One region of the Bradyrhizobium sp. 155 genome, then DNA from elsewhere that is predicted to be linked to it. Evidence: riboswitches for the same ligand, from Rfam matches in the RefSeq annotation. Region 1 holds a riboswitch; the other holds the start of a gene.

The links. A riboswitch is a leader RNA that binds a small molecule or an ion and turns the genes downstream of it on or off. The one in region 1 is predicted to bind cobalamin.
Region 2: another riboswitch for cobalamin. It lies ahead of metE (5-methyltetrahydropteroyltriglutamate--homocysteine S-methyltransferase); the one in region 1 lies ahead of IVA93_RS24340 (energy-coupling factor ABC transporter permease).

Annotation. Positions count from the first base shown of each region.
Region 1 covers NZ_CP064704.1:4,988,419-4,999,577, forward strand. The annotation lists gene cobF (precorrin-6A synthase (deacetylating)) at 1-531, opposite strand, end outside; gene IVA93_RS24340 (energy-coupling factor ABC transporter permease) at 580-1,257, opposite strand; cobalamin riboswitch at 1,295-1,514, opposite strand; gene cobA (uroporphyrinogen-III C-methyltransferase) at 1,560-2,291, opposite strand; gene IVA93_RS24350 (cobyrinic acid a,c-diamide synthase CobB) at 2,288-3,598, opposite strand; gene cobM (precorrin-4 C(11)-methyltransferase) at 3,598-4,380, opposite strand; gene IVA93_RS24360 (cobalamin biosynthesis protein) at 4,377-4,745, opposite strand; gene cbiE (precorrin-6y C5,15-methyltransferase (decarboxylating) subunit CbiE) at 4,742-5,923, opposite strand; gene IVA93_RS24370 (cobalt-precorrin-6A reductase) at 5,922-6,668, shown strand; gene cobJ (precorrin-3B C(17)-methyltransferase) at 6,644-7,378, opposite strand; gene IVA93_RS24380 (precorrin-2 C(20)-methyltransferase) at 7,375-8,106, opposite strand; gene IVA93_RS24385 (precorrin-8X methylmutase) at 8,109-8,738, opposite strand; gene cobG (precorrin-3B synthase) at 8,738-9,901, opposite strand; gene cobN (cobaltochelatase subunit CobN) at 9,898-11,159, opposite strand, start outside.
Region 2 covers NZ_CP064704.1:6,707,220-6,718,378, forward strand. The annotation lists partial or broken gene IVA93_RS41050 (DUF6538 domain-containing protein) at 1-335, opposite strand, end outside; gene IVA93_RS40830 (hypothetical protein) at 722-850, opposite strand; gene metE (5-methyltetrahydropteroyltriglutamate--homocysteine S-methyltransferase) at 1,234-3,549, opposite strand; cobalamin riboswitch at 3,650-3,848, opposite strand; gene IVA93_RS32155 (IS701 family transposase) at 3,924-5,144, shown strand; partial or broken gene IVA93_RS32160 (IS5 family transposase) at 5,383-6,143, shown strand; gene IVA93_RS32165 (hypothetical protein) at 6,183-6,371, opposite strand; gene IVA93_RS32170 (4Fe-4S binding protein) at 6,614-6,817, opposite strand; gene IVA93_RS32175 (EAL domain-containing response regulator) at 7,424-8,638, opposite strand; gene IVA93_RS32180 (GNAT family N-acetyltransferase) at 9,239-9,754, shown strand; partial or broken gene IVA93_RS32185 (SMP-30/gluconolactonase/LRE family protein) at 10,332-11,159, opposite strand, start outside.

The DNA.
Region 1 (11,159 bases):
GACACCTTGCGGCCAGCCGCCATCGCGCAAGCGGCGTCCGGTCGAAACTAGAAAGGGCTCGCCGATGTCGTTGAGCGGCAACGCATGCGCCGCACACAGCGCCTGGATCGAGGTGATGCCGGGCACGACTTCGATTGTCGGCAAGGGATCGAGCCGCCGCGCGATACGCAGCGAGGAATCGTAAAGCGAGGGATCGCCCCAGATCAACAGCGCGACCTTGCCTTCGCCTTCGAGATGATCCCCGATCGTCTGCGACCAGACGGCGGCCACGGCATCATGCCAATCGTCCACGCCCTTGCGATAGTCCGCTTCAGCGGCGTCCCGCACGGGCAGATCGAACTCGGCAATGCGGGTCGTGTCGCTGGTGAGCACATCGGCGCAGATCGTCCGCCTGAGATCGGCGAGGTCGGACTTGGCCGTCCCCTTGCGGGGGATCAGGACGAGATCGGCCGCGTTAATGGCAGTAATCGCGGCACGCGTCAGCTGCTCGGGATCGCCGCAACCGATACCTATCAGAGAGAGCGTGAGCATCGTGCCTGCGAAAGGCGGCCGCACATGGGGCCGCCCGTTCGCTTGTCTCTAGGCCGCGTTGTGCAAACGCGGCGTGACGAGGCCGGGCGCGGTGACGCCGCGCAGCGACTTTGCCAGCGCCAGCACGCCGAGATCGGCGAGCGGCTCAATCACGATGACCAGCGCATAGGACGCCGCGAAGGTCGCGATGTTGGCGAGGTTGGTCGCGCCGAAGCCGGAGCCATAAATCGCCCAGAACGCCACCCAGGCGATGACGCCCGCCTGATAGGTCGTCGAAAGCGCCAGCGCCTGGCGGTACTTCAGATCGACATAGGCCGTGTTGCTCGAAACGATCCGCGTGGCGATCGCCTGGATTCCGAACAGCGGCACCAATAGCGTGGTGACGTTCATGCCATATTGCGGCAGGTCGAGCGGCTCGAAGAAGATGCCCTGGAACAGCAGGCCAAACGCGAGGCCGAAGGCCGCAGGCGCCGCGCCAAACAGCAGGAACAAGGTCGAGCCGAGGATGAAGTGCACTTCGGAGACGCCGACCGGGAAGTGCGGCAGGATCTCGAAGAAGATAAACACAAGTCCCGTGGTGGCGAGCGTCCGCGCCGCGAACGACGTGATGCCCTGCTCGCGCACGGTCTCAACCGCGAGCTTCAAGGCAACGCCGCCGACGGCAATGCCGGTTGCATAACTCAGCACGAGCTTGGCGTCCGAGACTAGTCCGGGTTCGATATGCATGGCTCAGATCCTTCTTGCCGTCACACCCGACGGCCTTGGCCTCAAAACGTGCACGGCCGGTCTCCTGGCTCGCGGTTCACTGGGAGTCTCCGGCCTTCCCGGGCCTCGCGGCCCAGTGGCTGATCGAAGTCCCTCACCGCTTACAGTCGCGGGGGCGGCTGGGGTTTTGGGCGCCGCAACTGGGTCCGCCCACCCCCATTCCCGATTATGCTCCGGCGCTTTGCGCCGCGTCGAGCACCATGCGTGTCCTGTGTGCCCCTTTCGCCAGCCGGGCGTCAAGGGGCGACGGGCGGACGAGGCGGTCATGACGGATAATTCCCCGCCAGCGCGCCGAACAGGATGACGGCCGCCGTGGAGGCCGCTCCGCCCCGCGCAAGCTGCTCTGCAAGTTCCGAAATGGTGGTGCGGACCAGCCGCTCATCGGGACGGCCGAGCGATTCGGCAAACAACGCCGGCGTGGTTGGGGCGAGCCCGTGCTCGATCAATTTGACGACCAACGCCGGAAACGTCCGCCGGCCCATATAGACCACGGTCGTCGCCTCCGGATCGGCCAGCGCCGCCCAATTGAGATCTGGCGGCAGCTCGCCGGTGACGTCCGCCCCGGTCACGAACTGCACGCGGCGCGAGGTGTGACGCCGGGTCAGCGGAATGCCGGCTTGCGCGGCGGCGACACAGGCCGAGGTGACGCCGGGAATGATCTCGTAGCCGATGCCCGCTTCACGCAGCGTCTCGAGCTCCTCCTCGAGCCGGCCAAAGATGCCGGCATCGCCCGACTTCAACCGGACCACGCGCGCGCCTGTCACGGCATAGTCGACCAGCAGGCGGTTGACATGGTGCTGCTTGGTCGAGGCCCGCCCTGCCCGCTTTCCCACCGCGACGAGATTGGCGCCGGGCCGGGCCAGATCGAGGATCGCGCCTGAAGCAAGATCGTCATAGAGCACAACGTCGGCCTCGCGCAGCCGCGCTGCACCCTTGAGCGTGAGCAGCTCGGGATCGCCGGGCCCGGCGGAGACAAAGGAGACAAAACCGCTCACCGGTCCTCCGCGATCAGATGGAAGAACGTGCCGGTAGCTTGTCCCCGCCGCGAGCCGGTCTCGGCAATGACCGCACCTGTCGCGTCGTGCACGACCGCCAGTGGCGTGTCGGGCTGCGCGAGGATCGTCGAATAGTGGAATTCGTGGCCACGCAGGCGTGCACCCGCCTGATGACCCGGCATCGGCGCGGCGAGCTCGGCCAGACGATAGCCCAGATGCATGCGGCGCTTGGCAAAACTCGTCTCCAGGCCGAGCAGGCCCGTCATCTCGTGGCGGATGCCGTCGGCGTCGGTCAAAGCGCTGCCCAGCACCATATAGCCCCCGCATTCGCCGTGCACCGGGCGCGTCTCGGCGAAGGCGCGCAATCCGCCGCGGAAGCGCGCATTGGCCGCGATCCTGCCGGCCTGCAGCTCGGGATAGCCGCCAGGCAGCCAGCACACATCGGCGACCGGATCAGGGGCTTCATCGGCCAGCGGCGAGAATGTCGAGATCTCCGCACCCGCCGCTCGCCACGCTTCCAGCATGTGCGGATAAACGAAGGAGAACGCGGCATCACGGGCAAGCGCAATGCGCTGACCGGGCGGCGTCTCGAGGACGCCGCTTGCGGCAGGTTGCGGCGACCAGGTGGCCGCCGAACGCAGCACCGCGTCGAGATCGACATGCTCGGCAACGAAGCGCGCGGCCTCGTCGATCAGCTTGCCGATTTCCGCCTGCTCCTCGGCCTGCACCAGTCCGAGATGCCGCTTCGGCAGGCTGATCTCGGCATGGCGCGGCAGCGCGCCGAATACGGCGATGCCGGCATCCAGCAGCGCGCGCCGCACGAGGGCTTCGTGGCGCGGGCTGGCAACGCGATTGAGCACGACGCCTGCAAGGCGCACACCGGGGCGGTAGTCGCGAAGGCCCGCCGCGCTCGCGGCCGCCGTTTGTGCCTGTCCTGAGGGATCGATCACCAGCAGCACCGGCCAGTCCAGCATCTCCGCGATGTCGGCGGTCGCCCCGGTGCCGCAGACGCCACGCGCGGCAACGCCGTCGAACAGGCCCATTGAGCCTTCGGCCAGCACGACATCGGCGTCAATGCCACGACTGACGAGATGCGAGATTGTCCCGCGATCCATCGCCCAGCTGTCCACGTTGACCGAGGCGCGTCCCGTCGCGGCGGCATGAAACGCGGGATCGATGTAATCGGGGCCGCTCTTGAAGCACTGCACCCGCAATCCGCTGTTGCGCCAGGCGCGGGCAAGCGCCAGCGTCAGTGTGGTCTTGCCGACGCCGGAGGCCGGCGCGGAGATAACGAGCCCTGCCGCCATCACGACACCTCCGGAAAGCGCGGCTCGGCGCCGACCGGCCGATAGCGGCGGTCATAGTCGGCAGCATAGAGACGGCTCTCGGAAAAATCCGCCGAGCCCAGCGTCTTGCCGACCAGGATCAACGCGGTGCGCTCCATCTCGCCCCCGACAGCAGCGTCGAGTGTTGCGAGCGTGGCGCGGATGATGCGCTGCTCGGGCCAGCTCGCACGCCAGACGATCGCGACCGGGCAATCCACGCCATAATGCGGCGTCAGCTCAGCGACGACCTTGTCGAGCAGATGAATCGACAGATGGATGGCGAGCACCGCGCCGGTGGCGGCGAAGGCGGCAAGCTTCTCGCCTTCGGGCATCGCGCTGGCGCGGCCCGGCGTGCGCGTCAGCACCACGGTCTGGGCAAGGCCGGGCAGCGTCAGCTCGGCCTCCAGCGCAGCCGCGGCGGCCGAGAAAGAGGGAACGCCGGGCGTGACCGTGTAGGGAATGTCGAGCGTGCGCAGGCGGCGGAGCTGTTCGCCCATCGCCGACCAGATCGAGAGATCACCGGAATGCAGCCGCGCAACGTCCTTGCCATCGGCATGGGCGGCGGCGATCTCCGCGACGATCTCATCGAGCGACAGCGGCGCGGTGTTGACGATCCGCGCCCCGGGCGGGCAATGCGCCAAGACGCCCTCGGGCACAAGTGAGCCAGCATAGAGGCAGACCGGACAGGCGGCGATGAGATCGCGGCCGCGCAACGTCAGCAAGTCAGGAGCGCCTGGCCCTGCCCCGATGAAATGCACCGTCATGCGCCGTCTCCTTCCGCGATCGCCGCGGTCGCGGTGCGATCCTGCGAGACCACCCGCGTCGCAATCAATCGCGCGCGAGGTCCGGCCGCTGCGAGCGCCGCCGCCTCGGCAACCGATCCCGTCCCGAACTTTTCCACGACGAGCTTTGACTGCGTCGGCGTGTCGATGCCAACAAGCATTTCGGCGGCAACCGCCTTGATCGGCAAGCCGCATTCGCGCGCGAGCTGCTTCAACACCTCCTCGTCGGCCTTATCGCTGACCGTCGCCACTGCTGCGAGGCCTTCGGGACCACCGGCCGCCAGAAGCGCCTCACGCAGCGAGGCCAGCGTGACGTCCCGCTTGAATCCGAGCCCGGCGACCTTCATCGGACCGCGCTCCATTGCACCACGGGCCGCACGGCCTCCCAGGACCGGTAGCGGCCGAGCGAAGCGGCATGCGCAATCTCGACCCGCATCAATTCGCCGCCGTGGCGCTGGTGCAGCTCACCGAGCAACGCTTCCGTCTCCAACGTTACTGAATGCGCGACCAGCCGCGTACCGGGCGAGAGCCGCGGCCAGATGGCGTCGAACATCGCGATGTCGAGACCGCCGCCGATGAACACGGCGTCAGGCCCGTCCAGCGTAGCAAGGGCTTCAGGCGCTTTTCCCGCGATGACTGTGATCCGATGTGCCAACCCGAACGCCGTCGCATTGCTGCGAATGTTCGCTGCGCGATCCTCGCGCGCCTCGACGGCGATCGCGGTGCCCCCGCACAGCGTCCACTCGACCGAGATCGAGCCCGAGCCCGCACCGATGTCCCATAGCCGTTCACCGGGACGCGGCGCCAGCGCCGAAAGCGCGAGCGCACGGACCGGACGCTTGGTGATTTGGCCGTCATGGACGAAGAGTTCGTCCGATAGTCCCGAGCTGTGGGGGATGCCCTGCGCGCCCGCCGCCTCAACGGCTACCGCGACCAGATTTCCGGCAAGATCGCCTGCGAAGCTGTCGGCGCGATGCGCGTTGATCCTTTCGCGCGGCCCGCCAAGCGCAGCGAGTGTCCAGAATGCCGAGGCACCCCATCCGCGCGCCGTCAGCCATTTCGCGAGATCGCCTGCCGCCTTTGCGTCGCGCACGAGACAAATGATGCGTGCCCCTCGCGCCAGGTGTGGCACGAGACGCTCGAATGGCGCGGCGTGGAGACCGAGACAGGCAACGGATTCCAGACGCCAGCCAAGCCGCGCAGCAACGAGCGAGAATGTCGAGGGAGCCGCATACGCGATCCATTCGTCGCCATGGAGCTTCTCGGCGAGGCTCGCGCCGGCCCCGTGCCAGAACGGATCGCCGGAGGCGAGCACCGCCGTCGGGCGACCACGGCAGCTCAACACGATTTCTGCATCGAACGGCACCGGCCATGGACGGCCGCGCCCGGTTATGCCGGCGAGTGCAAGATGCCGTTCACCGCCAAAGACAGTTTCGGCATCATCGAGCGCCTTTCGGCTTGCCTCGGACAGCCCGGCAAGGCCATCTTCGCCGATACCGATGATGGTCAGCCAGGGATCAGCCATGACGCGCGCCCTCATTCTGGGCGGAACGGCCGACGCGAGCCTGCTCGCGGCGGAGATCGCGCGCGCCAGCGTCGATGCCGTGTATTCCTATGGCGGCCGCACCCGCGCGCCCGCCGGTCAGCCGTTGCCGACGCGGATCGGCGGTTTTGGCGGCGCAAGCGGACTTGTCGATTACATTGGTCGGGAACACATCACGCATGTAATCGACGCGACGCATCCCTTTGCCGCCGAGATGAGCCGCAATGCGGTCGCGGCATGTGCGGAAACCGGCACGCCGCTGATCGCTCTCGAGCGAGCGCCGTGGACCAAAGCGCCCGGCGACAACTGGATCGAAATACCTGATGTCGACGCCGCGGTCACCGCACTGCCTGAAGTGCCGGCAAATGTGTTCCTCCCCATCGGCCGCCAGCACATCGCGCCGTTCGCGACCAAGCCGCAGCACGCCTACACGCTGAGATTCGTCGATCCGCCCGATGCGCCGCTGCCCTTCGCCGCGGACGTCATCGTGTCGCGTGGGCCGTTTACGCTTGAGGGCGAACTGGAGATGCTGCGCGCGCGAGGCATCACCCGGATCGTCGCCCGCAATTCCGGCGGCGACGGCGCGCGCGCCAAGATCGACGCCGCCCGCAGGCTCGGCCTGCCCGTGATCATGATCTCGCGGCCGCAACTGCCGGAACGCTTGCGGGTCGAGAGCGTGGCCGAGATCATGCAGTGGCTCGGTCATCGGGCCTGCCTCGGCGCATAGACCCAGCGGCCGACGCGGCGTGTCTGCGAGTTGCCGACGATCACCAGCGTGCGCATGTCGGCCATCTCGGGCCGGGCTTCGTTCAGCCTGACGGTCTCGATCTTTTCGTCGGCGGCGCTGATCGCGCGCGCGAAAATCACAAGACGGTCGCCACAGCCGGCCTCGTTCAGCACCGCGAGCGCACGGCCAAATCCTTCCGGCCGGCTCGCCGAGCGCGGATTGTACATCGCGATGGCAAAATCGGCTTCCGCGGCGAGCCGCAGGCGCTTCTCGATCACCGCCCACGGCTTGAGATTATCGGAGAGATTGATCGCGCAGAAATCATGGCCGAGCGGTGCGCCGGCGCGCGCGGCAGCCGCCAGCATCGCAGTGACGCCGGGCAGCACGCGGATCGGCAGCTCCTGCCATTGCGGCGCCTGTTCGAGCGCCTCGAACACGGCGGACGCCATCGCGAAGACGCCGGGGTCGCCGGAGGACACGATGACGACTTGGCCGCCTTCGGCCGCGAGCCGCAGCGCCTCGCTCGCGCGCTGCAGCTCTTCGCGATTGTCGGAAGGATGCAAAGTGAGCCCTGCCCGCGCTGGCACGCGCGCGACATAGGGCGCGTAGCCCAGAATGTCGGTCGCGGCGGCAAGCGCGGCGGAGACCTCGGGCGTCACCAGCGCAGCGCTGCCCGGGCCGAGGCCAGCGATGGTCAGCGTGCCCGTCATTCGGCGGCGTCCGGATGCCGGCCCTTGCCGTGCACGAGCACGATCGCAAAATAGGGGCAGTCGGCGGCGTCGATCTCCGCAAGCCGCACCACGCGCTCGCCCGGCATGGTGCCGCGCTCGACCAGCCACGCATCGTCCAGCCGTCCGGCGGCAGCGAGCGCGCGGCGCACTTTCGCGAGATTGCGCCCAGTCTTCATGATCACGAGCGCATCGGAATCGCGCATGCGGCGTTCGAGCTCGTCCTCGGCGAGCGTGCCCATGAGCACCGTCGTCACGTCGTCGCCGAGCGCAATCGGCTGTCCCACGCCATTCCAGCAGCCGACCATGCCGGGAATGCCGGCGATCACCTCGATCTCGACGCGGCCCTGCAGGCGCATGTGCAGATGCATGAAGGAGCCGTAGAAGTAAGGATCGCCCTCGCAGAGCACGACGACGTCGACCGCGCGCGCCAGCCGCGCCAGTCGCTCCGCCCATTCGTCGTAGAAGCCGGCAAGCAACTGGACATATTCAGGCGTGTCGAAGGCGATCTCGGTCGTAACAGGATATTCCATCGGATATTCGGTGACGTCGGCAGCCAGCATGCCCTCGACGATGCGGCGCGCCTGGCCGGGCCGGCCCTTTTTGCGGAAATAGGCGACATGCCTCGCGCCGCGCACCGTGCGATCGGCGCGCACGCTCATCATATCAGGGTCACCGGGGCCGAGACCGCAGCAGATGATGCGTCCCATCGCTATTCGCTCCGGCTCGCCAGCGCGTTCACGGCGGCGACCGTGATCGCGGAACCGCCAAGGCGGCCCTCGACCGTCAGCGCCGGCACCGGGGAAACGGCCATCAGCGCAGCCTTGGATTCGGCCGCGCCGACGAAGCCGACCGGACAGCCGATGATTGCCGCGGGCCGTGGGCAGTCCCGGTCCTCCAGCATGTTGAGGAGATGGAACAGCGCGGTCGGCGCATTGCCGATCGCCACGATCGCGCCGTCGAGATGCGGCCGCCACAGCTCCAGGGCCGCGGCCGAACGGGTGTTGCGCATGGACTGCGCGAGCGCGGGAACGGTCTCGTCGCCCAGCGTGCAGATGACGGCGTTGGCGGCGGGAAGCCGCGCCCGCGTAATTCCTTCAGAGACCATGCGCGCGTCGCACAGGATCGGTGCGCCCTTCTGCAAGGCCGCGCGTGCGGCGACCGCCATGCCTGATGTGAAGCGGATATGCGCTTCGAGGCCCACCATGCCGGCGGCATGGATCATCCGCACCACCACCTGCTCCTCGTCCGGCGTGAAGCGCGCAAGATCGGCTTCGGCCCGGATGGTGGCAAAGGACTGCCGGTAGATCGCCGCGCCGTCGGTCTCGTACGTGTGCGGCATCAGTGCCCTCCCATCAGGATGGAGGGATCTTTGACGATGTCGTCGCGATTCAGCCCGCGCAGGATGGGCTCATCGCGCGTCGACCCGGCGCGCACGAGATCGAAGCCTGCGCCGGTCGCGACCAGAGTGATGGCGGCGGGACCAGAATGGGCGCAGCCCTTGGCACAGCCGGAGACGTGTAGCCGTGCGGCCGCGCCGATGTTCGGCGCCAGGGCCGCGGCAAGGCCACGGGTATCGGCATGCGCCTCGCCACAGCGTGGCGCACCGCTACAGGCGATGACGCGCAGCGCAGGGTCGTAGGCCTCGGTGATCAGGCCGGTCGCGTTCGGCATCACGCGCTTGCCTTCGCTCAAAACCATTCGCCACGGCGTCATGCGCAGCGCATGTCCGCAACCGGCGAACTGGTTGAGCGTTGCATGCGCCATCTGTCCGAAGGCGACCCCGACCATCGCACCTTGCGCATAGAGGCCGGGACGCGCCGCGGCCATGATCGGCGCCGGCTCGGCCTCGCCGCGCAATTCCGCCGGCAGGATTGCACCGGCCGCAAGATGCGCCGCCATCCGCCCTCGCCCGCCTCTCGCGCCGCCTGAGGTCACGAACCAGCCGGCGAATGCGAGCGCGGTGCTCACGGCCTCGCCACGGGCGACGGAGCGGCCGAGTTTGTCGCCATCAGCCCGCACCAGCAGTCCGCCGGAACGATCGCGCTCGATCCGCACGTCCGCGGAAGCGCCCGCCAGCACGCGTGAGGTGCCGTCATCGATGGCGAAGCCGAACTTGGTTGGAAGTTCGAGCCGGCTGTCGGCAAGCGCCTCCTCGAGTTCGGCGGCGAGCGATTGGGTCGCGTCGCCGCTACGCCAGAACGGCGTCACGAGGATGTTGCGACGGGATTCGGTCTCCGCATCCGGGTCGAGCAGCGCCAGTTGGGAGAGGCCATCGAGCAGCAGCCTGTGGCTGGTCTCGTTGACGCCCCTGATCTGGAGATTGGCCCGGCTGGTCACGTCGATCAGGCCATTGCCATGGCGTTCGGCGAGATGAGCCAGTCCGGAGATCTGCGCCGCGTCGAGCCGTCCGCCGAACGGACGCACGCGGACCACCAGCCCGTCGCCCGATTGCATCGGGCGCAGCGCGCCGGGACACCAGCCCTTGACCACGGAAGCACTCATGAGGCCTCCCGCAGCGCAGCCGCAATCGAGTTGCGGCGCGTTCGCCAGAGCGAGGCTTCATGCAGGCGCGTGAAACACGCTTCCATCGCGGCGAGTGCCGCCGGATTTTCGCGGGCCATGAAGGCGCGGACGTCGTCATGGCCGAGCGTCGCATCGTAGTAGAGGTCGAACAGATGCGGCGGCACGGCGCCGGCCAGATGCGCGAAGGCGGCCATGTGCTCGAGCGTCGCGGTGATCTCGGCCGCCCCGCGAAAACCGTGGCGCATCATGCCCCCGATCCAGGCCGGGTTGGCCGCGCGCGCGCGGACGACACGGGAGATTTCCTCGGTCAGCGTACGCGCATGCGGCTGCTCGGGGCGCGTCGCGTCGAGATGATAGAGCGATGGCCCTGCCGCGCCGAGATGGGCCGCGGCGGCCGCAATGCCGGCCTCATGCGCGGCATAGTCGGCCGCGAGCAGAAGATCGGTTTCCGGCAGATCCTGCACGTGAACAAAAGCATCGGCCGACAAGAGCCGCTTCTCGATGCCGGCGCGATCGGGCTTGATCTCGCCATCGGCCGAGAACGCCCATGACGATGCCGAGAGCCACGCTTCGCCGGCGGCTTCGCGCGTCTCGGGCGTGAAGGCGTCCGGGATTGCCGAGAGGCTCACGCCGTATTGCCCGGGACGCGGCGCGAACACGCGCGATGTGCGATGGCGATAGGGATTTTCGTCGCCCTCGTCCTCGCGGGCCGACAGCGCCTCGGCTGCCGCCTCGAACAATTGCGCAAGGCCTGAGAAGACGTCGCGAAACAGGCCCGAGACACGCAGCGTGACGTCGATGCGGGGCCGGCCAAGCTCCGCAGGCGCGATGATGTCGTAGCCGGTCACACGGCCGGACGCGTGATCCCAGCGCGGTGCAAGGCCGGCCAGATGCAGCGCCATGGCGAACTCTTCGCCGGCGGTGCGCATCGTCGCCGAGCCCCAGAGATCGACGACAAGGCCCTTTGGCCAGTCGCCGTGATCCTGCAGATGACGACGTAGCAATTCTTCGGCGAGCTTGATGCCTTGCGCGTGCGCCGACGGCGTCGGCACCGCGCGCGGATCGACGGCGAAAAGGTTGCGTCCCGTGGGCAGCACGTCCTGGCGGCCGCGATAGGGCGAACCTGACGGCCCCGGCGCGACGCGCCGGCCTGCAAGCGCGGCCCGCAAAGCGTCGCGCTCTGCTTCACCGCAGGCGCCGCGGCCGAACACGTGCAGGCCGTCGCCGAACTGGCTTT
Region 2 (11,159 bases), 1.7 Mb from region 1:
AATAGGCGTGCCCCTGCAACGGTATCCCAGTTGGTCTGCTGGCTTGGGTTATCCCTGTACTGCTCCAGCCATCGCTCATAGGCGACCATGGCAAGACGATGCGCTTCCCGCTCGGTCAGAGGCACCGGGCCAGCGCGCAAATTCGCCCAGCGAGCTTCGAGTTCGGCAAGCGCTTTCGCATGCCGCACCTTTGCCTCAGAAGGATCGCGCGTCTGAAGGCTTACCTTTTCCTCGCGCTTGCCAAGAAGCTTACGCAGATCCTCCGGAACGGCTTTCCGGAGCTGATAGATTCCAGTTTTGGGATGCTTCCACGGACGCGACATAGCCAACGGCATTGTACCACCCTTCTGTACCACTGAGGAGCGGGTAAGCCGTTGAATTTGCTAATCTGCTTTGGATTTCACGCTCTTAGGAGAGCGATGGTGCCCAGGAAAGGACTCTGACCTCCAAGTCATCGACCGGACACCACTCCGGTCGAATCGCGCCAGTCACGGCGGTCCGCGCCATGCCTGGCGCACCAAAAAAAGCCCGGCCTCCTCCGGAGGCCAGGCGAAAGTCACGCAGGAACGACGCTGCTTTACGCATCGCACCAGCTTTCGTCGGCAGGGAGGACTTACCGCCGATTGATCTTCGGCGAGGGCATTCGCCGTCAAACAAGGAGAAACGGATATCACTCCGCGCGAAATCTGGAGCCGTTTGCCTTCCGCTCCTGTCGGAAACTTCACGACTTTTCCACCACTCGCCCGCTGTCCGGTTGGGACGGCAGTGCCTTGACCGAGATGGGATCCTGCGCCGGTTTGGCTGCCGTGCCCTGAAACACAAGCGGCAGTTTGCCGTCGCACAGCAGCATTTGGTACGTCCCCAAAAACCAACAACGCTCGATTACCTCTCCCGAAGAGCGTGCCAGGGCCTGAATTTCGTATGACGTTCCGTAAGGACCGTAAAATAGATTGTTGTGATGAGACGCATCCACGCGATGGATAAATGAAAAAGTCGGGCTGTGCTTCGCGTCGAGCGTTAATGACGTCGCAATAGGACCTGATCGGACCTCGCCGGCATGCTGTCGGCCGTCGGGTCGAGAATCGAGCTTGTCGCCGGCTGTATGCGACCGCCTCCGCCGACGCCCGCCCGCATTCCGCGGCGCTGGGAACTTTGAAAGCTCCCAAGGACATCGTAAGCCCCCAAAGCGCGTGCATCTTGTTCACAAACGCGTTGGCGAAACGCTCCGGCCCATCATGGCTCGGCCCGCAACTCGCGTGCGGCGGCCACCATATTGACGAGCGCGGGACGCACCTCCTCCCACCTTCGCGTTTTCAGTCCGCAGTCGGGATTGATCCAGAGCTGCCGATCGGAAACTCGCTGCCGCGCCAACACAATCAGCTGCTTGATTTCCGCCGCTGCGGGAATGCGCGGTGAATGAATGTCATAGACGCCGGGCCCGATCTCATTTGGATATTTGTAGCTCTTGAAGGCCTCGAGCAATTCCATCTTAGAACGCGACGTCTCGATTGAAATGACGTCGGCATCCATTGCTGCGATCGCATCGATGATTTCGTTGAACTCGGAATAACACATGTGAGTATGGATCTGAGTTCCGTCGGCGACCACGGAGGAGCAAAGGCGGAAGCTGTCCACCGCCCAATCTAGATAGTTCTTCCACTGCGATTTGCGTAGCGGCAATCCCTCCCGCAACGCAGCCTCGTCGATCTGGATCATGGTCGCTCCAGCCGCCTCAAGGTCGATGACCTCATCTCGGATCGCGAGAGCGATCTGTCGGCATGTCTCGCGCCGCGAGATGTCGTCACGGACAAACGACCAGTTCAGGATGGTCACCGGTCCGGTCAGCATAGCCTTGACGGGTTTTTTGGTCAGAGACTGCGCATAGCGCCACCATTCAACGGTCATGGGCTTCGGCCGGGAGACATCTGCGAACAGGATAGGCGGACGAACGTACCGCGAGCCATAAGACTGAACCCATCCATGCTTGGTAAAAGCGAAGCCCAACAGCTGCTCGGCAAAGTATTGAACCATGTCATTGCGCTCGAACTCACCGTGTACGAGCACGTCCAGGCCGATATCTTCCTGCCACTTCACGGTACGGGCTGTCTCCGCTTTCAGAAGCTGCTCGTACTGCGTGTCATTCAACGTTCCCCGCGCATGAGCCGCGCGCGCATTCCGGACATCGGCCGTTTGCGGGAAGGATCCGATGGTTGTCGTTGGGAACATCGGCAAAGCGAACGCGACGCGCTGGACGTCGGCACGCTGGGTGAACGCACTGCGACGGCGAAGCATGCTATCGTCGATCGCGGCGATTCGTCCGGCGACATTCGCATTGTGGATCTCGGGCGATGTTTCGCGGGTGACGGCTGCCTCCTCCGTAAGCGCAAGTTCATCGGCCACCTCGGCAGCATGGCCGGCCAGCGCTTTGCCCAATATCGAAAGTTCCTTGATCTTCTGAACTGAGAACGCCAGCCATGTCTTCAGATTGGGATCGAGATCGGTCTCTAGCTCAATGTCGATCGGAACATGAAGCAGCGAGCAGGAAGGAGCAATCTGAACACGGTGCCTGCCCAATTTTTGGACCATAGGAGCAAGTTGGTCGAGCAGCGCCGGAAGATTGGAGCGCCACACGTTCCGACCATCAACGACGCCTAGTGAGACCACGAGATCTCTACGGGTTGTGGCGACAATTGCGTCCAACTGGTCAGGTGCCCGAACCAGATCCACATGAAGCCCGGCAACGGGCAAGGCCAAGGTTGTTTCAAGATTGTCGCCGATAGCCCCGAAATATGTGGCCAGCATGATTTTAAGGGCCGGCACAAGCTTTGCGAAATGAGCATAGGCCCGGCGGACAGCCGCCCGCGATGCTTCGTCGACGTCCATCACTAGGCATGGCTCGTCCAGCTGAACCCATTCAGCACCGCGCGAGGATAGTTCGCGGAGAACATCGACATAGACTGGGAGGAGCCGATCGAGCAGCGACAGCGGATTGAATGCGGGATTTGCGCTTTTGCCAAGCTTCAGGAAAGTGACTGGGCCAACTAGGACGGGGCGCGTTTGGTAGCCGAGGCTTTTTGCCTCCTCATATTCCTCGATCGGCTTTCGAGAGGAATACTTAAAGATCTGATCCCGGTGAAATTCCGGCACCATGTAGTGGTAGTTGGTATCGAACCACTTCGTCATTTCCTGTGCGGCTACGCCAGGCCCATGCTGAGCGTGACCACCGTCCTGAGCGCCACGCGCCATGGTGAAGTAGGTCTTGAGCGACACAGGACCTTCGGTCCAGCCGTAGACGTCGGGAATGGCGCCGACCATTAGGCTGGTATCGAGCACATGATCGTAAAACGAGAAGTCATTCGAAGGAATGACGGTCGCACCGCGGGATTTCTGCCGTGCCCAATTAGCGGCACGAAGTCCACTCCCCGCCTCGAGGAGCTCGGCTTCGCTGGAGTTTCCCGCCCAGTACCTCTCGAGCGCGACTTTGAGTTCGCGTCGTGGGCCGATGCGTGACGTCCCCAGTGTGGCAACGGGAAGCGAAAGAAAAGACATAGCTCAGACCCCATGATTGGGGCAAAGGCCATGGCGGACGCATGCAGCGAATATCGCGTGAGCGACAGCTGCTTGGCGCACACCGGGACACCCCGCCCGTGGACGATATATTGTCGAGGCAGGTCTCCTGGCTCGCGGGTCGTCGCTGCTGTCCGGCCTTCCCGAAGCCGCATGGCTTCAGTGACTTCGTTGGACAGCGGCTCGCCGCTTACAGTTGCGGGGGCAGCGCCGGCATTGCACCGGCTTCCCTCTTAGCTCCGGATCAAACGAATCCGAAGACCACGACGACTGGCATTAGGCGCACGAGGATCGATCCGTCAACCTACTAGCATTACAGTTGCTTTTGTTGCGGGCTTCTGAATCCATGGGCAACCATGATTCGAATGTCGTGGGCGCGGGCCGCGTCGGTTGAGGCGACGCTTGCGTTGTGGGCGGCGTCGCTTCGAGAGATCAAGCAACGGATACGTCCGTTGTTCACGCAAGAGCGTGTTGCGACGAATGCAGGTCTGTTCCTGGAAGGTCTGCTCGGAGATGAGCAGCGCAAGACCGGTTGGATGCGCGCGGAGGCGGCTGGCGATCCCGGCCCATGGCGGCAGCAGGCGATTCTGGGTCGTGGAGACTGGGACGCTGATGCCCTGCGCGATATCGTGCACGACTATGTCATCGAGCATTTGGCGGATGACGATGCGGTGCTCGTGATCGACGAGACCGGTTTTCTCAAACAGGGCAAAGCGTCATGCGGAGTGGCGCGGCAATACACTGGTTCGGCAGGAAAGATCACGAACTGCCAGATCGGCGTCTTCGCTGCCTACGTTTCGCGTCATGGCCATGCGTTCATCGATCGCGCGTTGTATCTTCCGAAGGAATGGACCGACGATCCAGATCGTCTGGAAGCCACATATGTGCCTGCCGATGTCGGCTTTGCGACCAAACCAAAGCTTGCGACGAGAATGATCGCACGCGCGATAGCCGGGTCTGTACCATTCAAGTGGGTTGCCGGTGATACCGTCTACGGTGTTGGCAACATCGAACAGCAACTACGTCGGGCAGGCAAAGGCTACGTGCTTGGGGTCAGCAGCGCTCATGTGTTTCGATCCTGGGGCAAGCGACCGCCGGTCGCCGGTACGGCTGCAGACCTCGCCCGGACGCGGCGCTCATCCGACTGGAAGCGCCTGTCGGCGGGAGCCGGAACCAAAGGACCGCGGCTGCACGATTGGTGTTATCTCGAATTGGCGGATCTCGAGGCCGAGCAGTCCAACAGTGCAAATGACGGTTTGTGGACACGCGGTCTACTGATCCGTCGTCGCATTGCCGATGATGACCTCGCCTTCTTCACCACCTGGTGCCCAGCGGGAACAGCCATTGAAACGCTGGTCGCGGTCGAAGGCCATCGATGGGCGATCGAGGACAGCTTTGAAACGGCGAAAAACGAGTTCGGGCTCGATCACAACGAGAGCAGATCCTGGCATGGCTGGCACCGTCATGTGTCCTTGGTGATGCTCGCCTTCGCCATGATGGCCGCGATCCGACATCGCGCTAATCCGCCACCGCCCAAAAAAACGAAACGGCGCCCCCCGGCAAAAGCCAAAACATAACCACCCCACCACTGATCCGTTGGTCAATCCAGGAAATCCGCCGCATTGCTATCAGACTTGCGCGGAAGCGGATTCAACCCGCACACATCATCGCATGGTCCTTCTGGCGCAGAGCTCACCAGGCTGCCGCTCAACGCGCCCACTTCAAATCAAAAAAGCAACTGTAATGCTAGGGTCTGTACCTAATTAGCGAGTTCTGATTCCCTGGTGCTAAGTTGATTCGGCACGGGGGACTTCGATGCGCAAAGGACTGTTCTGGCTCAACGACAAGCAGTGGGCTCAGATAGAGCCGCATCTGCCAACGAACCAGACCGGCCCGGCGCGCGAAGACGATCGACGCATTATCAGCGGTATCATTCACATGCTCCAGTGCGGCGCACGCTGGCGCGATTGCCCGTCCGACTATGGCCCTTACACGACGATCTACAATCGGTTCAATCGCTGGGCTAAGCGCGGACATTGGCAGGCGATCTTTGAAGCGCTCGCCCGCTGCGGCAAGGACCGAGTGGCTTTGTCGATCGACTCCACCTCGATCAAAGCGCATCGCTCGGCGAGCGGCGGAAAAGGGGGGAGTGTGAACAGGCGATCGGCCGCTCGCGCGGTGGGCGGACCACGAAAATCCACGCGCTGAGCGACCCTGATTGCAAACCTTGCGCATTTCATCTCACTCCGGGACAAGCCGCAGACATTGCCGCAGGGCCGGCCCTTTTGAAGCTCGCGCCGCCCATGTCTTCCCTCATTGGGGACAAAGGCTACGATGGCGACGGCTTTCGCGCCGAAATCGTCAATCGCGGCGCGAAACCCGTCATTCCAAACAAATCCAACCGGGTAACCCTCCACAGCTTCAGCAAGCGCCTCTATAAAGGGCGCAATGTTATCGAGCGCTGTTTCTGCCGGCTCAAGGATTTCAGGCGTGTTGCTACTCGCTACGACAAACTTGCCAGAAACTTTTTGGCCGCCGTCCACCTCGCCGCTCTCGTCGCTTATTGGATCAATTGAGTCTGAACCCTAAGTGTCGCCGCACCCTAGCTCCATGCACTAGTGCATGGGGAAGGTGGGCAAGCAGATGCCGAGCTTCTCGTACGTCTTCAGGATCTCCGGATCGATCTCGTCGCGCGTGGAGACCGTCTCTTCGGCTTCGAAGTGACGTAGCTTTAGATATCCTGCAAGCTGATCTTGGGATATTCGACGCCCGTCCACCTCGCCTCGGCTCGGCTCGTCAGCCAACGACGATAAGCCTCAACGCGACGACCTGGAGCATCGAGGCGGCCTTGTCATTATTCGAGACAAATTTGACGGTCTCCTCTGACAGAGCCCTTCGAGCGCTTCTCGGAGTCGATCAGCGCCTTAAGCTCATAACGATGTTGATCGACCTCGATGCGCCGCACGCGGACGGCGGCCTCCACAAGCTCGACATCTAGTCCTTCGTTCGCAAAATCGAGCGGTGAAGCCTTCTGGACGCGGGCTGCTTATGTTGTCTTAGACGGGACACAGGTGTCAGGCACCGGACAGACCACAGCGCATTGCGGCGTGTCGGAATGGCCCTCGCACTCCGTACACTTTTTTGCATCGATAACGTAAATGTCGCGCTTGAGGCTGATCGCCGCGTTGGGACACTCGAACTCACATGCCCCACAAACGGTGCATTGCGAAGCGACGATCTTGTAAGCCATGCCTTCCGACTCCTTAGGCGAGCGATGCCATTGGCGATCCCTTTCAAATGCCGTGCCAAGGACAGGCGCGCTCAATGATGGGCAACTTGCCCAATGGTGCTGTGCGGGGTCTGAGACCGTGTTGCATCTGCGACAGCATGGGCCGCTTCAATATCAAGCCGTGCGAGCCCTCGGGCGCCTACTCCGATAGCCGGTCGCGACTCGACTGCTGCGAGCTTCCGTCGGTTTCGCGGGGCCAAGCAACGCTCGACGATTCCCGAAACCGGCGGCGCGAGTAAAAGCCGCGAGCCGACGCACGTCTACGCCGGATGTCGGCAAACCTCCGGTCACACGCCCTGACCGGAGATTTTGTCCAAGCCGCGCTCACGCCTGCAACGTTAGCTCCGCGGATTGACTCGCTGGAGGCTTGCCAAAACGGCTTTGTGCTACAATACCCTTCGGCATCGCTTCGGAGGGAAATGAAGTTCGGCCGGGAGAAGCGATACTGGGTTTGCAAAGTGACCGATTTAATTGCAGTCAGCCGCATGCCTGGTGCCGAGTAGGCATGGCCGCGCGGGCCAGCGCTGGTACGCTTTGCCTGGCTGTGCTCAGTCACTCCTCATACAACTATTTTGGACGAAGTGGAACAGGGCTGAAAGATGACTGTGCAAATTGCTTCAGCGGCATGGCCTTTCCGAACAGATGGCCCTGCGCAAGGTCGAAGCCGAGTTCGGTCACAGCGATCAGGTCGGCGTGGCTCTCCACGCCTGCGGCGACGGTGCGCACACTGTACTCTTTGGCTAGATCGACGATATGGCGGCACACCGTTCGCTTCAGGGGCCCATTTCCGCAACCGGCGACGTACTGCCGGTCCACTTTTAATTTCATGAACGGGAATTTTTCGAGCCCCATCAGCTGCGGCCAATTGGCGCCGATATTGTCGATTGCAAGGCCAATGTTGTGAAAGCGAACCTCACGCGCGACCTCGATCAGGAGATCTAGGTTCTGGATCGCTTCCTCGCTCTCGATTTCGATCGTCAAGCCGCCGAAAGCGGGGTGCGACGGCATGCGCTGACAGAGATCGCGTACCGCCTGCGGGTCAATCAGGAATGCTGCCGGGAGATTGATGGAGAGATCGGTCGAAGTTTGCTGCTCCAGAAGATACTTCCAATCCTTGATCGCGCGGTCGATCACGAACTGCGACAAGTCCCTAAAATGAGGATCGTGAGCCTCCGGGATGAAATACGCTGGTGGAACAACGCCCCAGGTCGGATGCCGCATTCGCACAAGCGCCTCGGCGCCGCGGCGGCTGAGGGTACACGGGTCAAAGTTCGGCTCATACCAGAGCTCAAGCCAGCCAGCGTGTAAGGCTTCTCCGACATGGACTGCGGGACGGGGCGCCGGCTCTCTGGGCAAGAGCATGGCGACCCGATCGCGCAGCGTCTCGGCTGCAAACGGCGTCCTCAGCGGCGGCAGCATATCAAGTCCATATTCGCCCCCGACCTGCTGCACTGCCGTCATGACGATCGACTCGCGGGCGCCGAACGCCAGCACTCTGCCTGCAAATTCTTCGCGTACGAGTATCTCGAGCAATCGTCCAGGCTCGATGCGATCGGAGCCAATGCCGAGCAGGATCAGATCAGGGAAGTCCGTGCAGAGTACGCGCGGCAGCTCGTCAGCAGTCCCGCATTCGCTGATCACAAACCCCATATCCTCTAGCACATCGCGTAGAAAGGCGCGCAGATGCCGCTTGCCCACGGCCACGCACGCTCGCGGCCGCACCTTACGCTGGCCGAAGATTACAGGTTTCCCTCCGACCAGTTCGGCCTGCCCATGCTCCATCGCAACCACTCCCCTTCCGTGAAGGTCCCTTAAACGAGGAGCGAAGGTCCATACAAGCAGTGCTTGCCACTATCTTTCGATTCTTCGAGGTAAGCTTAAGATAGTGCATTAGCGTGCAAAATCTTTTCGCGATGTTGTTCAGACGATTTTGTCGGGCGCACGCGTATGATACCTGTCCCGGCTCGCGCAACTTTGTACGAGTGACGCACACGTGTGTGGGGAATCTCACCTTCGGACGCGCCGAGCTGATGCGCCCTATGCCACGGCGATGATCATGCTGCAAGATGTACTGAATCGACTCTCGTGAGTGATGATCAGCAATCTCTCCTACGAAATGTTTGATCGGCATGGCCGGCCTGCCCACGCGCGAATGTGCCGTCTCGTGGATTTCCTATCTAGTCGAAGGAGATCCAACTGAGTTCGCAGCGGGTCAAGCCGCGGTCGATTCTAAGAACGGCAACAGCTTGCACTTACCTCACCTCTGTTGGTTATAGCGAGTGCGGACGTCCTATTCCCTATCGAGCTTGATAGTTTCTCTCAGTTGCGTTCTCTGTATCCTTCTGAACATGGATATCCTCAAGAGGGACTGGAGGGACTAACGTGACGGGTGTTCGTGTTGGCGCTGAAGCGCAAGGCTTGCCCCACGGGGGCACGGCTTTGCGCAAAGGCGTGCCAGGAGATGAGAACGCGATCGTAGAAGCCGTCGGAAAGCTACTTTCTGAATTAGGTGGTCCCGAACCAGAGTTCAGCCTTGAAGGCGCAAAGCAGACTGCTTTGCGCCTGATTCAGGATCCCGAAGAGGGCTTCATTTTTGTCATCGAGGAACAAGCCACCCGGCAGATTGTAGGGATCGCTGCCATCTCCGCCGTACTGGCCGTGAGAGCAGCTGGAGCGTACGGCGTGCTTCAGGAGCTATGGATTTCTCGGGACTTCCGAAGCTCTGACCGCGGTGGGCATCTGCTCGAGGCGGTACGTTCGGAGGCGAAGCGCCGAGGCTGGCAGATGATTGAGGTTGCGTTGCCCCCTGATGGCTATCCGGCCTTAGAACGGGTACGCCGTTTCTACGAGGAGAGGGGATATCGGGTTGGAGGATTGCGCGCGCGCAAGAGGCTATGACAGACTGCGACCTCTGCTCCACACTTAAAAGCGCTCCTGGTCCTGTCACTAAAGACTTTCAAGGCAGACAATCCTGCTGCTTGTTGCTTCTCAAAACGAACGCTCCAACGCGTGCGTCGCGGCCGAGGACAATCGAGAACCTCGGCGCTGATGCGGTGCTTACTCCCACTGCGAGCGGGTTACCTCTTCGACTTTTTTGGCGGGTATCAACCATCAAATCGTTCTTCATGGTGCGGAGCGATACGATGGTCTTCTCAAGGCTCGTGGACCGCGAGCGGAAACCTGCCCGGCTAGAAGGCGCGGAGCCAGGTCGGCGGCGGCCCGTTGCGGGCGAAGCGCGACCCAGCCTTACAAACGATAGCCGAGTCGTTCTTTCGTGCTTCCCACACAATGCCGCCAGTTTGGGATCACCGCACACAAATGCGATCCATTCGTCGCCAAGTCCAATGCCTCGGCAACTGGCAAGCCAATCATCTATGGGGCTTCTTCCTGCAACTTGATTCGGTGGACCGTCGCGTAAAGGGATTCGGTACCACGCTGTCGCTCCTGCTGGCGAACGTTCAAGGAAGGTGACGAAATCAGCCATCAACACTGATTCGGTAGAGGATTCCGTAATGAGCAATGTGCCGTTTGCCGCCTCCAATACGAGGTTCGTGCAGGTCGCCCCAGCGCAGGACTTGATGCGGGCGATCGTTTCGCCGTTCGGCGCCATGACGAAGACGTGGCCGAGGGAGGCGAGCGCGACAAAGAGCCGCCCGTTTTGATCCATCGTCAGCCCGTCAGGACCGCTGGTCCCGAAGGACAAGCTGAACCGTCCCACCTTCGCAGCCCCGCCGTCACGCATCAGCGGCACGCGCCAGCTGCTGTTGTCGCGCGTCATTGCAACGAACAACACGGCCTCGTCGGCGCTGAGCACCAGCCCGCTCGGGCTTGGCCAGTTCGAAATCAGGCAATCGAGCCGGCCGGCAGGACACAGTCGGACACCCAGCCGGTCGGATCGTGCACTCCAGTTCGCCCCTGATCGGTGAAATAGATGTCGCCGTTAGTCGCGGTATGCAGGTCGTTGCAGCCTCTGAAGGACTCGCAATTGCGGTTGCCCCAGAAGCGGGCTGATAGTATCCCGCTGCGGATCGAGCTCCATGAGGCCGTTCATGTAGTCGGCCACCAGCCCCCGGCCATCAGGTGCGATCTTCAGACCAATCGGCCAGCCGTCATATTCGATTATCAGAGACCAGATCCCGTCGCGCGAAATCCGGAAAATGCGGCCGAAGGGGATATCGACGACGTAGAGATCCCCGGACTTGTCGAACGACGGCCCCTCGATGAAACAGTCCACCGATGGCCTCCGCGGTTGGCATCCGGCCCATTTCGAGGAAACACCACGGCGACGAAATTCCGCGGCATC